3 regions of the Cedecea davisae genome follow, and region 2 is predicted to be linked to each of the others. Evidence: predicted binding sites of a transcription regulator. Region 2 holds the regulator's gene; each other region holds the start of a gene.
What was found. Region 2 encodes CRP, which controls carbon source genes, mostly activating them, when cyclic AMP is high. Its sites were predicted from a motif close to ATGTGANNNNNNTCACAT; they were not measured.

Region 1 (3,990 bases), 1.9 Mb from region 2:
GATAAACGCCGCGCATTATACGCCGCAACGGCCAGGACTGTTATCTTTCCGGGGAAATATCGTCTGGAATCAGGCTGAGTGTAGAAGAATTGCGCAACGACGGTTGTAAGGAATCGTAGGGGAATAAAAAAACCGCATCATATGATGCGGTTAGAGTGACCTCAGGCCAGGGTGCTGATGCGGGCGAGCTGGTCGAAATAGTCCGGGAAGGTTTTTGCGGTGCAGCCCGGGTCAAGAATGGTCACCGGCGTATCGGACAGCGCCACCAGCGAGAAGCACATTGCCATTCGGTGATCGTTGTAGGTGCCAATTTCGGCAAACTGCAGCTTTGCAGGCGGCGTGACGGTGATGTAATCCTCGCCCTCTTCCACCTCGGCACCAACTTTACGCAGCTCGGTCGCCATCGCGCTCAGGCGGTCGGTCTCTTTTACGCGCCAGTTGTAGATGTTACGCATCGTAGTGGTGCCTTTGGCGAACAGCGCGGCGGTTGCGATAGTCATCGCCGCATCCGGGATATGGTTCATGTCCATATCGATAGCGTTCAATTCCCCACGCTCACAGCTGATGAAATCATCGCCCCAGGTCACTTTCGCGCCCATTTTCTCCAGCACGTCGGCGAAGCGAATATCGCCCTGAACGCTGTTGCGGCCAATCCCGGTCACTTTCACCGTACCGCCTTTAATCGCCCCGGCGGCGAGGAAGTAAGAGGCAGAAGAGGCATCGCCTTCCACCAGATAGGCCCCCGGAGACTGGTACTGCTGCGCGCCACGAATAATAAAGCTGCGGTAGTCGCGGTTTTCCACCTCAACGCCGAAGGTTTTCATTAAATGAAGGGTGATATCGATATAGGGTTTGGAAACCAGCTCGCCTTTGATGGTGATTTCGGTGTCATTTGCCGCCAGCGGCGCGGTCATCAGCAGCGCGGTCAGGAACTGGCTGGAAACGCTGCCGTCCACTTCAACCTTGCCGCCGCTGAAGCCGCCGCGCAGGCGCAGAGGCGGGTAGTTTTCCTGCTCCAGATAATCAATCTGCGCCCCGCCCTGGCGCAGAGCGTCAACCAGGTGACCAATCGGGCGCTCTTTCATGCGCGGCTCGCCGGTGAGCACAATGTTGTTGCTCCCGAGGCACAACGCGGCCGCCAGCGGGCGCATAGCCGTTCCGGCATTGCCTAAAAACAGTTCAAGCTCGCCCTTCGCATGCAGCGGCCCGGCCACGCCGGTGACTTCACAACGAGTACGATCCGCAGAAAGCGTATAGCTTACGCCCAGCGCTTTCAGGGCATTAAGCATATGGCGGACATCATCGCTATCCAGCAGGTTGCTCAGAACCGTGGTGCCTTTCGCCAGCGCGGCAAGCAGCAGCGCACGGTTAGACACGCTTTTGGAGCCGGGCAGATTGATGGTGCCGTCGACCAGCGCGATGGGTTGTAACGTCAGGGATTCCAGCATGGGGAAAATACTCTCAACTCAAACAGAATAAAAACCCCGCAGGCAAGCTGCGGGGCAAAGTGCTATGGCAACAATTAACCGTGACGGCGCTCGAAGTCCACCATAAAGTCGGTCAGCGCTTTCACGCCGTCGAGCGGCATCGCGTTATAGATGGAGGCACGCATGCCGCCCACTACGCGGTGGCCTTTCAGGGAGTGCAGGCCTGCGGCAAATGACTCTTCGAGGAACACTTTATCCAGCGCGCTATCCGCCAGCTGGAATGGAATGTTCATGCGGGAGCGGTTAGAGGCCGCCACGTCATTGCGGTAGAAATCGCTGTTATCAATCACGCCGTACAGCAGCTCGGCTTTCGCCTGATTGATACGGTCCATGGCCGCAACGCCGCCCTGCTCTTTGAGCCACTTAAAGACCAGGCCAGCAAGATACCATGCGAAGGTCGGCGGCGTGTTGAACATCGAATCGTTATCGTTAAGGACGGTGTAGTCCAGAATCGATGGGCAAGCTTTGTGTGCTTTGCCCAGTAAATCTTCACGCACCACAACCAGCGTAAGGCCAGCCGGGCCGATGTTTTTCTGCGCACCGGCATAAATCACGCCAAAGCGGCTAACGTCCAGAGGACGAGAAAGAATGGTGGAAGAGAAGTCCGCCGCCACTACGGTATCGCCAAAGTCAGGCGTTTCATCAATTGAGATGCCGTCGATGGTTTCGTTCGGGCAGTAATGCAGGAAAGCGCTGTTGTCGGAAACCTGCCATTCGCTCATCGGTTTGATGGCACGTTTGCCATCGACGGTAATTTTCACGTCGTGGGCAATTGGCTGGCAGTATTTCTTCGCTTCTTTAATCGCGCTGTTAGCCCAGTAGCCGCCGTCGATATAGTCAGCGCTGGTTTTATCGCCGAGGATATTCAGCGGCACGCCAGCAAACTGACCGCGGCCGCCGCCGTGGCAGAATAAAACTTTATAGTTGGAGGGGATTTGCAGCAGATCGCGAAAATCTTTTTCTGCCTCTTCGGCAACCTGAATAAACTCTTTACCACGGTGGCTAATTTCCATTACGGAAGTGCCAAGCCCGTGCCAGTCGCACAGTTCCTGTTGTGCACGACGAAGAACCTCAGCCGGTAGCATCGCCGGACCAGAACTAAAATTGTATACCTGTGTCATTTCCCCTCACCACGCCTCGAGCAATAAGTTTTTATTACATTATCGGTTTTATCATTCAGCGGCGCAGTGTTGCAACGGTTAATCCGGTGCCGGGGGCTAATGTGCGCAAAATCACACAACACAATCTTCCGGCGGCAGAAAAAATTGCCCGATATCCGGCGGTCAGGCCAAAAAACTCTAAGCTCACCGGGTTACAGCAATGCCGCAGAGCCTGTTATGCTAGCGTCGCCTGCACCGGGCGGATGATAGCGTCCCTCCGGTAAAACCCGTATCATTGCGCGTTTTGCGTACCATTAAAGTGAACCCCATGACCCAGACTTTTATCCCCGGCAAAGATGCCGCCCTGGAAGACTCCATCGCTCGCTTCCAGACCAAGCTGACCGACCTCGGCTTTAATATCGAAGAAGCCTCCTGGCTTAACCCGGTGCCGAACGTGTGGTCGGTGCATATTCGCGATAAAGACAGCGCGCTTTGCTTCACCAATGGCAAGGGCGCAACAAAAAAAGCGGCGCTGGCTTCCGCGTTGGGTGAATATTTTGAACGTCTGTCCACTAACTACTTCTTTGCCGACTTCTGGCTGGGCGACACTATCGCGAATGGCCCGTTTGTTCATTATCCAAATGAGAAGTGGTTCCCAATCCCGGAAGATGAACAATTGCCGGAAGGGATCCTCGATGCCCGCCTGCGCGCCTTCTACGATCCGGAAAACGAATTAACCGCCGGGATGCTTATTGATCTACAGTCAGGAAACGAAGAGCGCGGTATCTGCGCCCTGCCGTTTACCCGTCAGTCCGACCAGCAGACCGTTTATATTCCGATGAACATCATCGGCAACCTGTACGTTTCTAACGGCATGTCCGCCGGGAACACCGCCAACGAAGCGCGCGTTCAGGGCCTGTCCGAAGTGTTCGAACGCCATATTAAAAACCGCATTATTGCCGAGAGCATCAGCCTGCCGGAGATCCCGCAGGAAGTGCTGGCTCGCTACCCTGGCGTAGTTGAGTCGATTAAAACGCTCGAAGCGGAAGGTTTCCCAATCTTCGCCTACGACGGTTCTCTGGGCGGCAAATATCCGGTTATCTGCGTGGTGCTGTTCAACCCGGCGAACGGCACCTGCTTCGCCTCGTTTGGCGCACACCCGGACTTCGGCGTCGCGCTTGAGCGTACCGTAACCGAGCTGCTGCAGGGCCGTGGTCTGAAAGACCTGGACGTTTTCACCCCGCCAACCTTCGACGACGAAGAAGTGGCCGAGCACGCTAACCTGGAAACTCACTTCATCGACTCCAGCGGCCTGATCTCCTGGGATATGTTCAAGCAGGATGCCGATTATCCGTTTGCCGACTGGAGCTTCTCCGGCACCACGGAAGAAGAGTTCGCCACCC
Region 2 (3,990 bases):
TGGAAGGCGACAGCTTTCATCGCTATACCCGCCCTGAAATGGATATGGCGATCCGCAAAGCCCGTGATTCAGGCCGCCATATCAGCTACTTCGGGCCAGAAGCCAACGACTTTGGGCTGCTGGAGCAAACCTTTATCGAATACGGCCAGAGCGGCAAAGGCCAATCCCGTAAATACCTGCATACCTACGACGAAGCCGTGCCGTGGAATCAGGTGCCGGGAACGTTTACCCCGTGGCAGCCGCTGCCGGAGCCAACCGATGTGCTGTTTTATGAAGGGCTACACGGCGGGGTTGTTACGCCGCAACACAGCGTGGCCGATTGCGTAGATTTGCTGGTTGGCGTGGTGCCTATCGTCAACCTGGAGTGGATCCAAAAGCTGGTGCGGGACACCGGCGAACGCGGGCATTCACGCGAGGCGGTGATGGACTCGGTTGTGCGCTCGATGGAAGACTACATCAACTTCATTACGCCGCAATTCTCCCGCACACACATTAACTTCCAGCGCGTGCCCACGGTGGATACCTCAAATCCCTTTGCCGCCCGCGCGATCCCTTCTCTCGATGAAAGCTTCGTGGTCATCCACTTCCGCGGGCTCGACGATATCGACTTCCCGTATTTACTGGCAATGTTGCAGGGATCGTTTATTTCCCACATCAACACGCTGGTGGTGCCGGGAGGGAAAATGGGGCTGGCGATGGAGTTGATTATGGCGCCGCTGGTAGAGAAATTGGCGCAGGGCAGGAAGATAGCTTAATCCGACATGGGCGGTGCCGACACCGCCCATCCCGAATATTACCCTTCGATCACTTCATAGCTGTGGCTTATCTCTGCCGCTTTCTCCAGCATCAGCGTGACCGAGCAGTATTTCTCTGCCGTCAGCTCGACGGCACGAGCGACCGCGCTGTCTTTCAGGTCTTTGCCGGTAACCACAAAGTGCAGGTTGATATGCGTGAACAGGCGCGGCGCTTCTTCACGGCGCTCGGACGTCAGCTTCACTTCGCAGTCGGTCACCGCGTGGCGGCCTTTTTGCAAAATAGAAACCACGTCAATCGAGCTACAGCCCCCGGCGGCCATCAGCAGCATTTCCATCGGGCTTGGTGCTTTATCTCCGGAGTTACCGTCCATCAAAACCTGGTGGCCGGAAGCGGATTCACCGAGGAAGGTCATGCCTTCCACCCATTTAACTCGTGCCTGCATTTGCGTACTCCCAGTTGAGAAAAATTTCTTTCAGATTACGCGCCTGGGCCAAAACTGGCAACGTAAGGCGATCCAGGTCATGCTGAAACGAGACAATACAAGACACTTACCAAAAGCTATGCTAAAACAATCCGGATGCTGCTGCGGGACAGAGACGTTGATGCACGTAAGCAGAGGAAACGACTAATTACAGGCCGCAGGATTGACCTGCTCGCCAGCTCCCAGGGCTTGGGAAAATTTCACGATTGCAACGCCAGACAAGAGGTTCCGAGTCTTGTCTTTGGTAGCCAGTTTACAACAGAGGATAACCGCGCATGGTGCTTGGCAAACCGCAAACAGACCCGACTCTCGAATGGTTCTTGTCTCATTGCCACATTCATAAGTATCCGTCGAAGAGCACGCTGATTCACCAGGGTGAAAAGGCGGAGACGCTGTACTACATCGTCAAGGGCTCCGTAGCTGTTCTGATTAAAGATGAAGAAGGCAAGGAGATGATCCTTTCTTATCTGAATCAGGGTGATTTCATTGGTGAATTAGGGCTGTTCGAAGAAGGTCAGGAGCGTAGCGCCTGGGTTCGAGCCAAATCGGCCTGCGAAGTAGCTGAAATTTCTTATAAAAAATTCCGTCAGCTGATTCAGGTTAACCCGGATATCCTGATGCGTCTCTCATCCCAGATGGCTCGCCGTCTGCAGGTAACTTCCGAGAAAGTCGGCAACCTCGCCTTCCTCGACGTAACCGGCCGTATCGCACAGACGCTGCTCAACCTGGCTAAACAGCCGGACGCGATGACCCACCCGGACGGTATGCAGATCAAAATCACCCGTCAGGAAATTGGCCAGATCGTGGGCTGCTCCCGCGAAACCGTTGGCCGTATTCTGAAAATGCTGGAAGATCAAAACCTCATCTCCGCACACGGGAAAACGATTGTCGTCTACGGCACTCGTTAATCAGTGCAAAAAAAGGCGTGTCGCTTCGGTAACACGCCTTTTTTGTCTCTACAATTCAGGCTATGTGGAAAAGATTAATTTACCATCCCGAGGTTAACTACGCCCTGCGGCAAACGCTGGTGCTGTGCCTTCCCGTCGCCGTCGGTCTGGTACTCGGCAGCCTGCAAAACGGCCTGCTGTTCTCATTAGTTCCCGCCTGCTGCAACATCGCCGGGCTGGACACACCCCACAAACGCTTCTTTAAACGCCTGATTATCGGCGGTAGTCTGTTTGCCGTCAGCAGCCTGATAATGCAGCTTCTGCTGCTCTACACCAGCGTACCGCTGCCGGCGATACTCATCGTCATGGCCCTGCTGCTGGGCGTAACGGCGGAGATAAGTTCGCTGCACGCCCGCCTGCTGCCCGCCTCGCTGATTGCCGCCATTTTCACGCTTAGCATGGCCGGGAATATGCCCATCTGGAAGCCGATGTTGCTGTATATCTCCGGCACCATCTGGTACGGCGCATTCAACTGGTTCTGGTTCAGGATGTGGCGCGAGCAGCCGCTGCGGGAGTCGCTGAGCCTGCTCTACCGGCAGTTGGCGGATTACTGCGAGGCGAAATACAGCATGCTGACCCAGCACACCGATCCGGAAAAGGCGCTGCCGCCTTTGCTGGTTCGCCAGCAAAAAGCCGTGGATCTGATAACCACCTGTTACCAGCAGCTCCACATGCTGTCGGCCAATCAGCAGAACGGCTATAAGCGGCTGCTGCGTGCCTTTCAGGTCGCGCTCGATTTACAGGAGCATATTTCGGTTAGCCTGCATCAGCCGGAAGAGGTTCAAAAGCTGGTGGAGCAAAGCCACGCCGAGGCCGTTATCCGCTGGAATGCACAAACTATTGCCGCCCGCCTGCGGGTACTGGCGGATGACATCCTTTATCACCGCTATCCCACGCGCTTCACCATGGAAAAACAGATAGACGCCCTGGAAAAGATTGCGCGCCAGAACCCTGATAACCCGGTCGGGCAGTTTTGCCACTATCACTTCAGCCGCATTGCCCGGGTGCTGAAAACCCAGCGCCCGCTCTACGTCCGGGATTTGATGGAGGACAGGGAGCGCCGCCTGCCGTTCTTCCCGGCGCTCAGGAATTACCTCTCGTTCAAATCCTCCGCGCTGCGCAGCTCCGCCCGCCTCGGCGTAATGCTGACTATCGCCAGCCTGCTCGGCTCGTTTTTACATCTGCCAAAGCCCTACTGGATCCTGATGACGGTCATGTTCGTCACCCAAAACGGCTACGGCGCAACGCGGGTACGCATCGTCCACAGGGCGGCAGGCACCATGGCGGGCCTGTGTATCGCCGGGATAACCCTGCACTTCCACGTCCCGGACAGCTACACGCTGCTGGCAATGCTGGCGATTACCCTGGTAAGTTACCTGTTTATCCGCAAAAGCTACGGCTGGGCGACCATCGGCTTCACCGTCACGGCGGTATACACCCTCCAGCTGATTACGCTGAGCGCCGAGAGCTACATCATTCCAAGGCTGATAGACACCCTGCTCGGCTGCCTGATAGCCTTCGGCGGCATGGTCTGGCTCTGGCCGCAGTGGCAAACCGGCCTGCTGCGCCAGAACGCCCACGACGCGCTGGAAACCGACCAGGACGCAATTCGCCTGATCCTGAGTAATGACCCGGAGCCCACCCCGCTTGCCTGGCAGCGAATGCGGGTAAATCAGGCACACAACGCGCTGTTTAACTCGCTCAACCAGGCGATGCAGGAGCCGGGGTTCAATTCTCATTATCTGGCGGATATGAAGCTTTGGGTGACGCACAGCCAGTTTATCGTCGAGCATATCAACGCCATGA
Region 3 (3,990 bases), 1.2 Mb from region 2:
CAGCGCGAACGTACTTTGTGGCTGCCGCAAAACGAACACGGCTGGTATGACTATTACACCGGACAGTGGTATAGCGGCGGGCAGCACATCACCGTTCAGGCTCCGCTGGAACATCTGCCGCTGCTGGTGCGTGCCGGGGCAGCGTTGCCGCACAGCAGCCGCATTAGCTATGTCGATATTAAGGCTGATGACCTTCGCGAACTGAAGATTTATCCGCTACCCGGCACCGGGGTTTCTCATGGCTCGTTGTTTGAAGACGACGGTGAATCCTGGGGATATAAAACGGGCAATGCGCTGTGGCTAAGTTGGGAAATTAGCTGCTCTGCTCAAGAGATTAACGTGGTCTTTAGCCGGAAAGGCGATTACCAGCCGGCCTGGCGCGAGATTAACTTATCTCTGCCTGCGGGGGAAAAACGGCGTCTGCTGGTGAACGGAGTGGAACGCGAGGTGTGGGCGTTGTAATTGCCCCTCACCCCGGCCCTCTCCCCAAAGGGGCGAGGGGGAAAACAGGTGGGAGCAATACCTATAATTCGATCTGTCCCCTCTCCCTTTTCAGGGAGAGGGTTCGGGTGAGGGAAAAATTACCCGTCGATCCCTTTACTGCGCAGGTAATCTTCGTAGCCGCCGGTGAAGTCAATCACGCGTTCTGGCGTAATTTCCAGCACGCGAGTCGCCAGGGAGCTAACGAATTCACGGTCGTGGGATACGAAGATAAGCGTCCCCTGGTACATCTCCAGCGCCATGTTCAGCGACTCGATGGATTCCATATCCAGGTGGTTTGTCGGTTCGTCCATGATCAGGATGTTTGGTTTTTCCATCATCAACTTGCCGAACAGCATACGGCCCTTCTCACCACCGGACAGCACTTTGGCCGGCTTTTTGATGTCGTCCTGGCTGAACAGCAGGCGACCAAGGATGCTGCGCACCGCCTGCTCGTCATCGCCTTCCTGCTTCCACTGGCTCATCCAGTCGAACACGGTGAGATCGTTTTCGAACTCGTATTCGTGATCCTGAGCGTAGTAGCCGATTTGAGCGTTTTCAGACCATTTAACGCCGCCGGATTCCGGAGTAAGTTCGCCTACCAGGGTTTTCAGCAGCGTGGTTTTACCGATGCCGTTAGCGCCCAGGATTGCCAGCTTCTCGCCGACTTCCAGCAGCAGGTTAACGCCTTTAAACAGCGGGCCGCTTTCAAAGCCTTTGGTCAGGGCTTCCACTTCCAGCGCGTTACGGAACAGTTTCTTGTCCTGCTCGAAGCGAATGAACGGGTTCTGGCGGCTTGAGGCTTTCACTTCGTCCAGCTTGATTTTATCAATCTGGCGGGCGCGAGAGGTTGCCTGACGAGATTTAGAAGCGTTGGCGCTGAAGCGGCTGACGAAAGATTGCAGGTCGGCAATCTGCGCTTTTTTCTTGGCGTTGTCAGACAGCAGGCGCTCGCGAGCCTGGGTGGCCGCGGTCATGTATTCGTCGTAGTTGCCCGGGTAAACGCGCAGCTCGCCGTAGTCCAAGTCGGCCATGTGGGTGCAGACCATATTCAGGAAGTGACGGTCGTGCGAAATAATAATCATCGTGCTGTTACGTTCGTTAAGCACGGTTTCCAGCCAGCGAATGGTATCGATGTCCAGGTTGTTCGTTGGTTCGTCGAGCAGCAGGATGTCCGGGTTAGAGAACAGCGCCTGCGCCAGCAGTACGCGCAGCTTCCAGCCCGGGGCCACTTCGCTCATCGGGCCGTAATGCTGTTCCAGCGGAATGCCCACGCCGAGCAGCAGTTCACCGGCGCGCGCTTCTGCGGTGTAGCCGTCCATCTCGCCGTATTTCACTTCGAGGTCGGCAACTTTGTAACCGTCTTCTTCGCTCATTTCCGGCAGAGCATAAATGCGGTCACGCTCCTGCTTCACTTCCCACAGCTCGCCGTGGCCCATGATAACGGTGTCAAGCACGGTAAATTTTTCGAAGGCGAACTGATCCTGACGCAGCTTACCGATGCGCTCGTTCGGGTCGAGAGAAACGTTGCCCAGAGTCGGCTCAAGGTCTCCGCCGAGGATTTTCATGAAAGTGGATTTGCCGCTACCGTTAGCGCCGATCAGGCCATAACGGTTGCCGCCGCCAAATTTAACGGAGATATTTTCGAACAGCGGTTTGCTGCCAAACTGCATGGTAACGTTGCTGGATACAAGCACTGGTATGTCCTGGAGAAATAAGTTGTCGAGATTTTGGAATGTGATTTCGGCCACATTATGCCATAACTATGATAAAGGGTCGCCCCGCATCTTAACCGTACAATAGTTAAGCAATGTGAAAAAAATGTGATTTCATCCACATCTGATTTCCCAGATGAAGGTAATGCACATATAATGCGCGGCTAAATCGTCCATGAACACTCACTAGCTGGCCCGTCTGGCATAACACTCGCACAACATGAATATGAAATTACGCTCGCTTTTACTGGCTTTTGTGGCTGTCGCGTCTTTCTGTAAAACAGCCTCCGCAGTGACCTATCCATTGCCGACTAACGGCAGCCGTGTGGTTGGTCAAAATCAGGTTATCACTATTCCGGAAGGCAGCACCGCGCCGCTGGAAGAGTATGCCGCGCAGTACCAGATGGGGCTTTCCAACATGCTGGAAGCTAACCCGGGTATTGACCCGTATCTGCCGAAAGCGGGTACGATTTTGAATATTCCTCAGCAATTGATCCTACCGGACACCGTGCACGAAGGGATTGTTATTAACAGCGCCGAAATGCGCCTCTACTATTACCCGAAAGGCACCAACACCGTTATCGTGCTGCCAATCGGTATCGGCCAGTTGGGTAAAGATACCCCGATTAACTGGACGACTAAGGTAGAGCGCAAGAAAAACGGCCCAACCTGGACGCCAACCGCCAAAATGCACGCTGAATACGCGGCAGCAGGCACTCCACTTCCGGCAGTGGTTCCGGCTGGCCCGGACAACCCAATGGGCCTGTACGCGCTGTACATCGGTAACCTGTACGCGATTCACGGCACCAATGCCAACTTCGGTATCGGCCTGCGCGTAAGCCACGGCTGCGTGCGTCTGCGTAACGAAGACATCAAGTTCCTGTTCGACAACGTGCCGGTTGGCACCCGCGTTCAGTTTATCGACGAACCGGTTAAAGCCACCACCGAGCCTGACGGCAGCCGCTACATCGAAGTTCACAACCCGCTGTCTACAACAGAAGCGCAGTTTAACTCCGGTGAAATCGTGCCAATCACTCTGACCAGCAGCGTACAGAAAGTCACCGCTCAGTCTGACGTGGATACCAGCGTGGTAGATCAGGCGATTCAGAACCGTTCCGGGATGCCGGTTCGTCTGAACTAATTTGCCTCACGATTGTTCGATAAGGCGGCCTCCGGGTCGCCTTTTTTTATTGCCGTAATAAAGAACAGCAAACCTTCACGCAGGGAATATTTGTTATGCTGATAATTCATGATGTGATGGATAGCACATATTTGGGTTTAATTGTATGATGAATGCGTTTCTTAAAGGGTAACCTCTATGCGTAACTCGTTCACGGTAATCTGGCAGTATCTTCGTTCTTTTGTCTTAATTTACTTATGCTTATATGCAGGCATTTTTGTCGCCTCGCTGCTGCCCATCGTCATTCCCGGCAGCATTATCGGCATGCTAATTCTGTTTGTGCTGCTGTCGCTGCAAATCCTACCGGCGAAATGGGTAAAACCCAGCTGCCACCTGATGATTCGCTATATGGCGCTGCTGTTTGTGCCCATCGGCGTGGGCGTTATGCAGTATTACGACGTGCTGAAGGCGCAGTTCGGTCCGGTGGTCATTTCCTGTTTAATCAGCACTCTGGTGGTGCTGGTGATTGTGAGCTGGAGTTCGCACCTGGTTCACGGCGAAAGAAAAGTGGTTGGCGAAAGCGAGGCAGATAACAAATGATGCATTATATATGGTGGTCCTTGCCGCTGACGCTTATCGTCTTCTTTGCCGCCCGCAAGCTTGCCGCCCGCGTGC

Region 1: a site for CRP is predicted at 2,708-2,725, ahead of serC (3-phosphoserine/phosphohydroxythreonine transaminase). Genes of this name have one in related genera too.
Region 3: a site for CRP is predicted at 2,216-2,233, ahead of ACG1VR_RS07355 (ABC-F family ATPase). Genes of this name have one in related genera too.

What each region holds. Positions count from the first base shown of each region.
Region 1 is NZ_CP172054.1:3,289,254-3,293,243, forward strand. Features, by position in the region: gene aroA (3-phosphoshikimate 1-carboxyvinyltransferase) at 162-1,445, opposite strand; gene serC (3-phosphoserine/phosphohydroxythreonine transaminase) at 1,523-2,608, opposite strand; gene ycaO (30S ribosomal protein S12 methylthiotransferase accessory factor YcaO) at 2,916-3,990, shown strand, end outside.
Region 2 is NZ_CP172054.1:228,116-232,105, reverse strand. Features, by position in the region: gene ACG1VR_RS01445 (phosphoribulokinase) at 1-755, shown strand, start outside; gene ACG1VR_RS01440 (OsmC family protein) at 794-1,198, opposite strand; gene crp (cAMP-activated global transcriptional regulator CRP) at 1,513-2,145, shown strand; gene ACG1VR_RS01430 (YccS/YhfK family putative transporter) at 2,208-3,990, shown strand, end outside.
Region 3 is NZ_CP172054.1:1,459,713-1,463,702, reverse strand. Features, by position in the region: gene ACG1VR_RS07360 (TIM-barrel domain-containing protein) at 1-462, shown strand, start outside; gene ACG1VR_RS07355 (ABC-F family ATPase) at 582-2,177, opposite strand; gene ldtB (L,D-transpeptidase) at 2,416-3,336, shown strand; gene ACG1VR_RS07345 (CidA/LrgA family protein) at 3,514-3,915, shown strand; gene ACG1VR_RS07340 (CidB/LrgB family autolysis modulator) at 3,912-3,990, shown strand, end outside.